DNA from 3 places in the Escherichia sp. E4742 genome. Region 1 is predicted to be linked to each of the others. Evidence: predicted binding sites of a transcription regulator. Region 1 holds the regulator's gene; each other region holds the start of a gene.
What was found. The regulator PurR, encoded in region 1, represses purine synthesis genes. The targets are predictions, from matches to a motif close to CANGCAAACGTTTGCNTG.

Region 1 (4,227 bases):
GGAGCTGGGCAGCGGCAAAACCGGCAAGGAACAGACTAAGGCTGGCACTGACAGCAGACGCAGGCGTTTGCAGGTCGGCCTGAATGGCGGCGAAAGCAGGCAGATACATATCGGTTGCCAGAAAACCGAGTACGCTCAAACCCGCCAGCCAGACTAAAAATCTTTTCCCAGGTTGCATGTATATTCTCTAAATTCCTCAATTAAACACCGTCGCAAAGTGTAGGGAGTGAAATTCCTGTTGTGAAACGGTAATATTTGATGACTGGTTTCAAAAATTTTGCAGGCAAACTATGTGGTCTGAATATTCTCTCGAAGTGGTTGATGCAGTGGCGCGAAATGGCAGCTTTAGCGCTGCAGCCCAGGAGTTGCATCGCGTTCCTTCTGCGGTCAGCTATACCGTGCGTCAGCTGGAAGAGTGGCTGGCGGTGCCGCTGTTTGAACGGCGTCATCGTGACGTGGAACTGACCGCTGCCGGGGCGTGGTTTCTCAAAGAAGGGCGCTCTGTTGTCAAAAAAATGCAGATCACCCGCCAACAATGTCAGCAGATAGCGAACGGCTGGCGCGGTCAATTAGCTATCGCGGTAGATAATATTGTCAGGCCAGAACGCACGCGGCAGATGATTGTTGATTTCTATCGCCATTTTGATGACGTCGAACTTCTGGTTTTTCAGGAAGTGTTCAACGGCGTCTGGGATGCGCTTTCCGACGGGCGCGTGGAACTGGCGATTGGCGCGACACGAGCGATTCCGGTCGGTGGCCGTTACGCCTTCCGGGATATGGGAATGTTGAGCTGGAGTTGCGTTGTTGCCAGTCATCATCCGCTTGCGTCGATGAATGGGCCGCTCAGCGATGACACGTTGCGCAACTGGCCGTCGCTTGTGCGCGAAGACACGTCGCGGACGTTGCCCAAACGAATTACCTGGCTGCTGGATAACCAAAAAAGGCTTGTCGTACCTGACTGGGAATCATCGGCAACCTGTATCTCGGCCGGTTTATGCATTGGCATGGTGCCTACGCATTTCGCCAAACCGTGGCTTAATGAGGGAAAATGGGTGGCGTTAGAACTGGAAAATCCATTCCCTGATTCGGCATGTTGCCTGACATGGCAGCAGAATGATATGTCGCCAGCGTTAACCTGGTTGCTGGAGTATCTCGGCGATAGTGAGACGCTGAATAAGGAGTGGCTGCGGGAGCCGGAAGAGACTCCCGCAACGGATGATTAACGACGATAGTCGCGGAACGGACCGTCAGCCACGGAGCGGCGTTCAATAAGCCGCGGATGAACTTCGATAGACTGCGGTTCTTCGCGTTTGTTGACGATACGGTCCAACAGCATGTTGAACGCCGTTTCGCCCAGTGAATCTTTTGGCTGATGGATAGTGGTCAGCGCCGGGGTAAAGTAGCGGGCGTTGCGTACGTTATCATAACCGATCAGCGAAACATCCTGTGGTACGCGCAGACCCATTTCATCAGCAGCGCAAAGTGCGCCCATTGCCATGATATCGCCACCACAGAAAACCGCAGTAGGGCGGTGTGGCTGCGACAGGATTTGTTGCATGGCGCGATAACCCGATTCAGGTTCAAAGTCACCCTGCACAATCCAGTTTTCTGGCACCTTGATCATCGCTTCTTCCATCGCCTTCATAAACCCTGCCAGACGACCCGCGCCGGTATTACGTTCCAGAGGGCCAGGGATGACACCAATTTCGCGATGGCCGCGTTCGATCAGATAGCGTCCGGCCATGTAGCCGCCTTCAAACGCGTTATCGATGACCGCATCGGTAAAGTCGGCTTTTGCTTCGCCCCAGTCCATTACCACCATCGGGATATGGCGATACTCTTCCAGCATCGCCAGCAACGGTTCCGGATACTCAGAACACATGACCAGCAGGCCATCGACGCGTTTTTGCGCCATCATCGACAGATAGGCTCTCTGTTTCTCCAGATTGTTCCACGCGTTGCCGAGGATCAGCGTGTAACCTTTCTGGAAGCAATTTTTTTCAACCGCTTCGATGATCTCCGCGAAATAGGCTGCTTCGCTGCTGGTCGCCAGCAAGCCGATAGACTTGGTATGGTTAACCTTCAGGCTACGCGCTACCGCGCTAGGGGAGTAGTGTAATTCTTTAATCGCTGCCCACACGGCGTTGCGCGTTTCTTCAGCGACGAAACGAGTTTTGTTTATAACGTGTGACACAGTTGTAGTGGAAACGTTTGCTCGCTTCGCTACATCTTTTATTGTTGCCATTCCATTTCACTCCAGACCCTAACTTCAGCTCCTGCAAAATCGCAAGGTAAACGTTTGCCTTTACACACCTTACGCGCAACAAAAGTGTTGCGGTACGCCGGAAAAACGACACAGAGCGTCAGGAAGGGGTCAATGGCCAGTACGCAAATAGTGTAAGCGTGGAATTTTGGCCGATCTTGATGAAAAGGGGAAGTGGTAAAAACACTTATCATTATAAATGGCGGGAGATTTTTTCTTCACAGTGTGTAAAAATGCGTAATATCACTTTTTGTAGGGTAATAAAAAAGGAGAAAACTTGATGAGTACCGACCTTAAATTTTCACTGGTAACAACCATTATTGTCCTCGGTTTGATCGTGGCCGTAGGTTTGACTGCCGCGCTGCACTGATTTCCCTTCGAGGGAGCGCATCCTCCCTCGCACTCTCTTCCCTTTTGTTAGCAAAATGGCAAAAGTGTTTTCTCTTTTTGTTATTTTCAATTTTTTGTGATTGCTGTCATGCTTTCGCCACTTTGATGAATATCGTGTAATGACGCGAAGAGGTGGAGATTAGACATGAAAATTAACTATCCGTTGTTGGCGCTGGCAGTTGGCGCGTTTGGTATCGGGACAACGGAGTTCTCGCCAATGGGCCTTTTACCCGTCATTGCGCGCGGTGTGGATGTCTCGATTCCTGCTGCGGGCATGTTAATCAGCGCCTATGCGGTTGGCGTGATGGTTGGCGCGCCGCTGATGACATTACTGCTGTCTCATCGCGCCAGGCGCAGTGCGCTTATTTTCCTGATGGCCATTTTCACTCTTGGCAACGTGCTTTCCGCCATCGCGCCGGATTATATGACGCTGATGCTTTCACGCATTCTGACCAGTCTGAATCACGGGGCATTCTTTGGTTTGGGTTCAGTCGTGGCCGCAAGCGTTGTGCCTAAACACAAACAGGCCAGCGCTGTCGCCACTATGTTTATGGGCTTAACTCTGGCAAATATTGGCGGTGTTCCTGCGGCGACCTGGCTTGGCGAAACTATTGGCTGGCGGATGTCGTTTCTGGCAACGGCGGGGCTGGGCGTAATTTCAATGATTAGCCTGTTCTTCTCGTTACCGAAAGGCGGCGCAGGAGCTCGACCGGAAGTGAAAAAAGAGCTGGCTGTATTGATGCGTCCGCAGGTGTTATCAGCCTTGCTGACGACGGTACTGGGGGCTGGCGCAATGTTTACCCTCTACACCTATATTTCACCAGTACTGCAAAGTATCACCCACGCAACGCCGGTGTTCGTAACAGCCATGCTGGTGCTGATTGGCGTCGGGTTTTCTATCGGTAACTATTTAGGCGGTAAACTGGCAGATCGTTCGGTCAACGGCACGCTGAAAGGCTTTTTGTTGCTGCTGATGGTGATTATGCTGGCGATTCCGTTCCTGGCGCGTAATGAGTTTGGTGCGGCTATCAGCATGGTGGTGTGGGGCGCAGCAACTTTTGCGGTTGTACCACCGTTACAGATGCGTGTGATGCGAGTTGCCAGCGAAGCGCCGGGGCTGTCTTCCTCAGTGAATATTGGTGCCTTTAACCTGGGCAATGCTCTGGGTGCCGCGGCAGGTGGCGCAGTGATTTCGGGTGGTCTGGGGTACAGTTTTGTGCCGGTGATGGGGGCGATTGTCGCAGGACTGGCATTGTTGCTGGTGTTTATGTCAGCCAGAAAACAACCTGAAGCAGTTTGCGTTGCCAACAGCTAATAAAACAAAACGCAGAAGGGGATACCTTCTGCGTTACAGTTTGCAGGCAAATTACGTTTTATCTTGCCGCAAGCGCCTTAACCGACCTACATTGGTGATCCGCGTAGGCCAGATAAGCGTAGCGCGTCAGGCAATGTTGCATTTGCCATCAGTTATTATGCAGCGAGATTTTTCGCTACGAATTCCCAGTTCACCAGCGCCCAGAAGTGCTCCAGATAGCCAGGACGCGCATTGCGATAGTCGATGTAATAAGCGTGTT
Region 2 (4,227 bases), 930 kb from region 1:
CTGCAAATCACCAAAGGCAACGTCACCCACGCGGCGAGAATGGCGGGGCGCAACCGGACAGAATTTTATAAACTGCTTTCCCGACACGAGCTGGATGCAAACGATTTCAAGGAATGAATCGGTGTAATGTGTTACGTTTAGCAGATCAAAAGACAGGCGACCTTTTCAAGGAATAGCATGAAAAAGATTGATGCGATTATTAAACCCTTCAAGCTGGACGATGTCCGTGAAGCACTGGCCGAAGTCGGTATTACCGGCATGACCGTGACCGAAGTGAAAGGCTTTGGGCGCCAGAAAGGCCACACTGAGCTGTATCGCGGTGCGGAATATATGGTGGATTTTCTGCCGAAGGTGAAAATTGAGATCGTCGTGCCGGACGACATTGTCGATATCTGCGTAGACACGATTATTCGTACGGCGCAAACCGGCAAAATTGGTGATGGTAAAATTTTCGTCTTTGACGTGGCACGGGTCATTCGTATCCGTACCGGTGAAGAGGACGACGCGGCAATTTAAACCGCGTCATGGTTGCCGGATGTTTCCATCCGGCAACATCAAATCACAGCACTTTATGCGGGCCAAAGCATTCGTAATGAATGTTTTCCTGCTTCACACCCAGGTCCACTAACTGTTTCGCGGCAAATTGCATGAAGCCGACCGGACCGCAGAGATAGAACTGCATGGCCGGATCGCTGAACGCACCTTCCAGTTTGCTCAAATCCATCAGACCTTCGCTATCAAACTGACCTTTAGCGCGATCGGCTTCGCTCGGCTGGCGATACCAGGTATGCGCGGTAAAGCGCGGTAGTGCTTGCCCCAGTTCCTTAACTTCATCAGCAAAGGCGTGAACATCGCCATTTTCTGCCGCGTGGAACCAGTTTACCTGGGCGTTATGGCCTGCTTTTGCCAGCGTATCGAGCATAGCCAGCATTGGCGTTTGCCCTACACCCGCAGAGATCAGTGTTACCGGCGTTTCATCTGTCACATCCATAAAGAAATCACCCGCCGGAGCAACCAGCTTTACGACATCGCCAACGTTGGCGTGATTGTGCAGCCAGTTGGATACCTGCCCGCCATCTTCGCGTTTCACCGCAATACGATAGCCTTTGCCATCAGGTTTACGGGTCAAAGAGTACTGACGAATTTCCTGATGCGGGAAACCTTCTGGTTTCAGCCAGACGCCGAGATATTGTCCCGGACGGTATTCTGCCACTGCGCCACCGTCGACCGGTTCCAGTTCGAAGCTGGTGATAAGAGCGCTGCGCGGTGTTTTAGCCACAATGCGGAAATCGCGAGTACCTTCCCAGCCACCGGCTTTGCTGGCGTTTTCGTTATAGATTTCTGCCTCGCGATTGATAAATACATTAGCCAGTACGCCATAGGCTTTACCCCACGCGTCCAGTACTTCCTGGCCTGGGCTGAACATTTCGTCCAGGGTCGCCAACAGGTGTTCGCCGACGATGTTGTACTGTTCCGGTTTGATCTGGAAACTGGTGTGCTTCTGCGCGATTTTTTCTACCGCTGGCAGCAGCGCAGGCAGGTTTTCAATATTACTGGCGTAGGCGGCAATAGCGTTAAACAGGGCTTCACGTTGATCGCCATTACGCTGGTTACTCATGTTAAAAATTTCTTTGAGTTCTGGGTTATGAGTAAACATACGGTCGTAGAAATGGGCGGTTAACTTTGGCCCTGTTTCCACCAGTAAAGGGATGGTGGCTTTTACTGTAGCGATGGTTTGAGCGTCAAGCATATGGTCTTCCTTTTTTTGCATCTTAATTGATGTATCTCAAATGCATCTTATAAAAAATAGCCCTGCACTGTAAATGGTTCTTTTGGTGTTTTTCATCAAGAATGTGATGAAGTGAAAAATTTGCATCACAAACCTGAAAAGAAATCCGTTTCCGGTTGCAGGCCCTTTATTCTCCAAAGCCTTGCACAGCTTGAAGGTAATCGTTTGCGTAAATTCCTTTGTCAAGACCTGTTATCGCACAATGATTCGGTTATACTGTTCGCCGTTGTCCATAAGGACCGCCAAAATTAGGCGAAAAAATTTTATTGTTAGCTGAGTCAGGAGATGCGGATGTTAAAGCGTGAAATGAACATTGCCGATTATGATGCCGAACTGTGGCAGGCTATGGAGCAGGAAAAAGTACGTCAGGAAGAGCACATCGAACTGATCGCCTCCGAAAACTACACCAGCCCGCGCGTAATGCAGGCGCAGGGTTCTCAGCTGACCAACAAATATGCTGAAGGTTATCCGGGCAAGCGCTACTACGGCGGTTGCGAGTATGTTGATATCGTCGAACAACTGGCGATCGATCGTGCGAAAGAGCTGTTCGGCGCTGACTACGCTAACGTTCAGCCGCACTCCGGCTCCCAGGCTAACTTTGCGGTCTACACCGCGCTGCTGGAACCAGGTGATACCGTACTGGGTATGAACCTGGCGCATGGCGGTCACCTGACTCACGGTTCTCCGGTTAACTTCTCCGGTAAACTGTACAACATCGTTCCTTACGGTATCGATGCTACCGGTCATATCGACTACGCTGATCTGGAAAAACAAGCCAAAGAACACAAACCGAAAATGATTATCGGCGGCTTCTCTGCATATTCCGGTGTGGTTGACTGGGCGAAAATGCGTGAAATCGCTGACAGCATCGGTGCTTACCTGTTCGTTGATATGGCGCACGTTGCGGGCCTGGTTGCCGCTGGCGTCTACCCGAACCCGGTTCCTCATGCTCACGTAGTTACTACCACTACTCACAAAACCCTGGCGGGTCCGCGCGGCGGCCTGATCCTGGCAAAAGGCGGTAGCGAAGAACTGTACAAAAAACTGAACTCTGCCGTTTTCCCTGGTGGTCAGGGCGGTCCGTTGATGCACGTAATCGCTGGTAAAGCTGTTGCTCTGAAAGAAGCGATGGAGCCTGAGTTCAAAACTTACCAGCAGCAGGTCGCTAAAAACGCTAAAGCGATGGTAGAAGTGTTCCTGGAACGCGGCTACAAAGTGGTTTCCGGTGGTACTGATAACCACCTGTTCCTGGTTGATCTGGTTGATAAAAACCTGACTGGTAAAGAAGCTGATGCCGCTCTGGGCCGTGCCAACATCACCGTGAACAAAAACAGCGTACCAAACGATCCGAAGAGCCCGTTTGTAACTTCTGGTATTCGTGTAGGTACTCCGGCGATTACGCGTCGTGGCTTCAAAGAAGCAGAAGCGAAAGAACTGGCTGGCTGGATGTGTGACGTGCTGGACAGCATCAATGATGACGCGGTTATCGAGCGCATCAAAGGTAAAGTTCTCGACATCTGCGCACGTTACCCGGTTTACGCGTAAGCGAAACGGTGATTTGCTGATAATGTGCTCGTTGTTCATGCCGGATGCGGCATGAACGCCTTATTCGGCCTACAAAACCTTGCAAATTCAATATATTGCAATATCCGTGTAGGCCTGATAAGCGTAGCGCATCAGGCAATCTTACGTTTGTGATCATCAAGGCTTCCTTCGGGAAGCCTTTCTACGTTATCGCGCCATCAAATCTGCCGTAACTGCGCCTCAACATACAAATAGCCAATTCCCAGCACCTGTTGTGCGCGACTTAATTGCCCAAAGCCAATTTGCGTCGCTTTCACGCTCGGTCCTTCATCACGGTCGAACGGGTTAAATCCTGTCTGGCGAATAATGGTATTAAGCCAGTTCACACCAAAGGCGCAACTGCGACCATACAGCCAAATCTGATTAATATTGAGGATGTTGAGGAAGTTATACAGACTCAAACCAATGGCGTTGGCAGAGCGGTCAACCCAGCTGGTGATCCACGGTTCTCCACTCTGCCAGGCGGCAATTAATTGCGCGGTAGTCAGTTTTTCCGGATCAAGCTGAGTATTGCCAGGTTGTGATTTTAGCCATACTCGCGCCTGTTTTTTTAATGCGCTTAATGAGGCGATGGTTTCCAGGCAGCCATAACGCCCGCAGCCGCAGGCAATACCATCGGGATTCACAATGGTGTGACCAATCTGCCCGCTACCATACAAACTACCGCGATAAATTTGCTCGTTAATCACGAACGACGAGCCAATGCCATAATCAACGTTGATCACGCAGAAATCCCGTCCCTGCGAATTATTTTGCCATTTCTCCGCCAGCGCCAGCATCACACAGTCATTATCGACCATCACCCGAATACCGAGCTTCTCTTCCAGCAGATACTTCACCTCAACTGGCGTTGT
Region 3 (4,227 bases), 1.3 Mb from region 1:
GCGGTTAACAGCACCAGCGCCATAATATCGGCGGCGACGCTGACTACAATTTTGCGTGATTTCAGTTCGCTGATAAGCGCAGTGTAGTCGTGGATTTCGCCCGTCGTACCCACCTGCTGTAACAGCACGCCGAAGACGTCCTGGTGATCGAGAACTTTTTGCGCATCGTCGACAATCACTTCAAAACCAAAGGTTTCGGCACGGGTGCGAACCACATCCAGCGTTTGCGGATGAACGTCAGAAGCAACGAAGAAGCGGTTGGCATTTTTCAGCTTGCTGACGCGTTTTGCCATCGCCATTGCTTCGGCGGCTGCAGTGGCTTCGTCAAGAAGAGAAGCCGAAGCCATATCCAGCCCGGTTAAATCCAGCGTTACCTGCTGGAAGTTGAGCAGTGCTTCGAGGCGGCCCTGGGAGACTTCAGGTTGATACGGAGTATACGCAGTATACCAGCCCGGATTTTCCAGCATGTTACGCAGAATAACCGGCGGCAACTGCACGGCGGTGTAACCCATGCCAATGTAAGACGTGAAGCGTTTATTGCGACTGGCAATAGCCTTGAGTTCCGCCAGCGCGGCGTATTCGGTTGCCGGTGCGCCAACCTGCGGCGGGGTCGCAAGCTGAATATCTTTCGGCACAATCTGGCCGGTCAGCGCGTTTAACGATTGTGCGCCAACGGCATTCAGCATTTCTTGCTGTTGCGCGGCGTCCGGTCCGATATGGCGTTCAATAAAAGCGCCGCTGTTTTCAAGCTGGCTTAACGTCTGTGTCATGAGCGATGGTTCCTGAAACGTGCAGTGAATTGTGAACCTCTCTCCTTGCGAAGAGAGTGAGGGTGAGGCGTAAATTTCCCTCACCCTGATCCTCTCCCGCAGAAGAGGATTAAAGCCGTTACTCGTCTTCTAACAATGCTTCGTATGCAGTCGCATCCAGCAGTGATTCCAATTCGCTTTCATCGCTGGCTTTGATTTTAAAGATCCAGCCGCCTGCATACGGTTCGCTGTTCACCAGTTCCGGGGAATCGCTCAGTGCGTCGTTTACCGCCACGATTTCACCGCTTACTGGCGCATAAATGTCTGACGCCGCTTTTACTGATTCGGCAACCGCGCAGTCATCACCCGCGCTAACCGTTGCGCCTACTTCCGGCAGGTCAACAAACACCATATCGCCTAACAGCTCCTGAGCGTGTTCGGTGATGCCAACGGTGTAAGTGCCGTCGGCTTCTTTACGCAGCCATTCGTGTTCTTTGCTGTATTTCAGTTCTGCTGGTACGTTGCTCATCAATCAATCTCCAAAAAAGTAATCACGCGACGGCTTTGCCGTTACGCACAAAAACAGGTTTCGTCACTTTAACCGGCATTTCACGGTTGCGAATTTGCACAATCGCTGTTTCACCAATACCTTCCGGCACGCGCGCCAGCGCAATGCTGTAACCCAGCGTCGGTGAGAAAGTACCGCTGGTGATAATGCCTTCATGCTGGTTGCCCTGCGCATCGGTAAAACGTACCGGCAGTTCATTACGCAGCACGCCTTTTTCGGTCATCACCAGACCAACCAGTTTCTCTGTGCCATGTTCACGCTGCGCTTCCAGAGCTTCACGACCGATAAAGTCACGATCTGCCGGTTCCCAGGCGATGGTCCAGCCCATGTTGGCGGCTAACGGAGAGATGGTTTCGTCCATCTCCTGACTATACAAATTCATGCCCGCTTCCAGACGCAGCGTGTCACGCGCCCCCAGGCCACATGGCTTAACGCCCGCTTCCACCAGCGCACGCCAGAAATCGGCCGCTTTTTCATTGGGCAGCGCAATTTCATAGCCCGCTTCACCGGTGTAACCGGTGGTGGCAATAAACAGATCGCCCGCCTGCACGCCAAAGAACGGTTTCATCCCTTCCACCGCCTGACGCTGGGCGTCATTAAACAGTGTGGCAGCTTTTGCCTGCGCATTCGGCCCTTGTACGGCAATCATGGAAAGGTCATCACGAACGGTAATTTCGATGCCGAAAGGTTCAGCGTGTTGGGTAATCCAGGAGAGGTCTTTTTCGCGGGTGGCGGAGTTAACAACGAGGCGGAAGAAATCTTCAGTGAAGTAGTAGACGATGAGGTCATCTATCACACCGCCAGAGGCATTCAACATCCCCGAGTAAAGGGCTTTGCCGCTTTTGGTGAGCTTCGCCACATCGTTCGCCAGCAGATAACGCAGAAACTCCCGGGTGCGGCTGCCGCGGAGATCGACGATGGTCATATGCGACACATCAAACATTCCGGCATCGGTACGTACCGCATGATGTTCGTCGATTTGCGAACCGTAATGCAGCGGCATCATCCAGCCGTGGAAATCCACCATGCGAGCGCCGCAAAGCGTGTGTTGTTCGTACAAAGGAGTCTGTTGTGCCATCTTGTCCTCATTGAATAAGCGGGGCTGACAACTTTTCGTGGTGAAATTGTCACCACGAAACCCAGCACTGGAGCCACTCCCGGTCCCCAACGCAATCGTTCTCTTTTCCCTGAACTTACCACCGAAACAGACGGTTAACCATAAGGAAAAATTGATCATCACATTAGCTTATGGTTAAAAACCGCAAAAATGACAACAGGACAAAAAACCAAATAACACGATACCTGCAAACAAACATAACGAATTAATAAAACAGTTTTGAATAAATCGATATTAAGAACTAAAAAAATACCTAAAATCAACAAATCAAATATTAACGACATTAGAAAATATAATGCGAAATTGCAGGTGAAATTAGTTTATTTCAAATGAGGAAAATCCCCCGGTTAAAAAACCGGGAGACGAAAGTGTGATGGGTATCAAATAAACAAAAGAGGAGAAATTTTTAACGCAGCCATTCAGGCAAATCGTTTAATCCCATTGCCTGACGAATAAGTTGCGGTTTAACGCCAGGAAGCGTATCGGCCAGTTTCAGACCAATATCACGCAGCAGTTTTTTCGCTGGATTAGCGCCAGAAAATAGATCGCGGAATCCCTGCATACCAGCCAGCATCAGCGCCGCACTGTGCTTGCGGCTACGCTCATAGCGACGCAGGTAAATGTACTGCCCGATGTCTTTGCCCTGACGATGTAACCGTTTCAGTTCAGCAATCAACTCTGCGGCGTCCATAAAGCCGAGATTAACCCCCTGCCCCGCCAGCGGATGAATGGTATGCGCGGCGTCGCCCACCAGCGCCAGGCGGTGCGCGGCAAACTGGCGCGCATAACGCCCCGTCAGCGGAAACACAAGACGCTCGCTCTCAACCCTGCATAAGCCCAGGCGATTATCAAAAGCGATATTTAACGCGCGATTAAATTCGTCTTCCCCTGCCTGCTGCATCCGCTGCGCTTCCTCTGGCGACAGTGACCAGACAATCGAGCAAAGATGCGGATCGCTAAGCGGTAAAAAGGCCAGAATGCCTTCGCCATGGAAAACTTGCCGCGCCACCGCATCATGCGGTTCTTCCGTGCGAATGGTCGCCACCAGCGCGTGATGCTGATAATCCCAGAAAGTCAGCGGAATATCGGCCTTGTTGCGCAACCAGGAATTAGCGCCGTCCGCACCAATTACCAGACGCGCCGTTAACATGCTACCGTCTTTCAGCGTCAGGAAGGTTTCGTTCTCTCCCCAGGCAACCTGCTGTAATTCTGCGGGGGCCAGCAGGGTGATATCTGACGACTGCTGCGCTTTGTTCCACAGCGCGTAGTGAATCACTGAATTTTCAACGATATGCCCAAGATGGCTATAGCCCATGCTTTGATCGTCAAACGAGATGTGACCAAAACTGTCTTTATCCCACACTTCCATACCGTGATAGCAACAGGCCCTACGAGAGAGAATGTCCTGCCAGACGCCAAGACGGGTGAGTAATTTTTCGCTGGCGGCATTGATAGCCGAAACGCGCAGTTGTGGTGGTGCATCCGCCGCCAGAGGTTCCGGTACGCGCTGCTCCAGTACGGCAACGCGTAAGCCGCTACCCTGTAAGCCGCAGGCAACCGCCAGCCCCACCATGCCGCCGCCAACAATGGCTACATCAACACTTTGCATTGTTTATTCCTTAAAACCGCCTTCAACGCGCCACCCAACCGAGGGTGCGCTGCGCCAGCACATCGCGTGCCGGGGTGAATAATTCCATCGTCATCAGCCCGATGTTGCGCCCGACAACCAACGGCGCCCAACGGTTGGCAAAAAGATGTACCAGACTGTCCGTGACGCCGATGGTTGCTTCGCG

Region 2: a site for PurR is predicted at 1,944-1,961, ahead of glyA (serine hydroxymethyltransferase). Genes of this name have one in related genera too.
Region 3: a site for PurR is predicted at 2,484-2,501, ahead of gcvT (glycine cleavage system aminomethyltransferase GcvT). Genes of this name have one in related genera too.

The regions. Positions count from the first base shown of each region.
Region 1 is NZ_CP040443.1:4,771,733-4,775,959, reverse strand. It holds gene punC (purine nucleoside transporter PunC) at 1-178, opposite strand, end outside; gene punR (DNA-binding transcriptional activator PunR) at 291-1,223, shown strand; gene purR (HTH-type transcriptional repressor PurR) at 1,220-2,245, opposite strand; gene cydH (cytochrome bd-I accessory subunit CydH) at 2,544-2,633, shown strand; gene FEM44_RS23215 (MFS transporter) at 2,799-3,968, shown strand; gene sodB (superoxide dismutase [Fe]) at 4,124-4,227, opposite strand, start outside.
Region 2 is NZ_CP040443.1:576,894-581,120, reverse strand. It holds gene glrR (two-component system response regulator GlrR) at 1-117, shown strand, start outside; gene glnB (nitrogen regulatory protein P-II) at 178-516, shown strand; gene hmpA (NO-inducible flavohemoprotein) at 560-1,750, opposite strand; gene glyA (serine hydroxymethyltransferase) at 2,081-3,334, shown strand; gene FEM44_RS02740 (ROK family protein) at 3,532-4,227, opposite strand, start outside.
Region 3 is NZ_CP040443.1:925,681-929,907, forward strand. It holds gene gcvP (aminomethyl-transferring glycine dehydrogenase) at 1-770, opposite strand, end outside; gene gcvH (glycine cleavage system protein GcvH) at 889-1,278, opposite strand; gene gcvT (glycine cleavage system aminomethyltransferase GcvT) at 1,301-2,395, opposite strand; gene FEM44_RS25945 (hypothetical protein) at 2,654-2,767, shown strand; gene ubiI (FAD-dependent 2-octaprenylphenol hydroxylase) at 2,841-4,043, opposite strand; gene ubiH (2-octaprenyl-6-methoxyphenyl hydroxylase) at 4,066-4,227, opposite strand, start outside.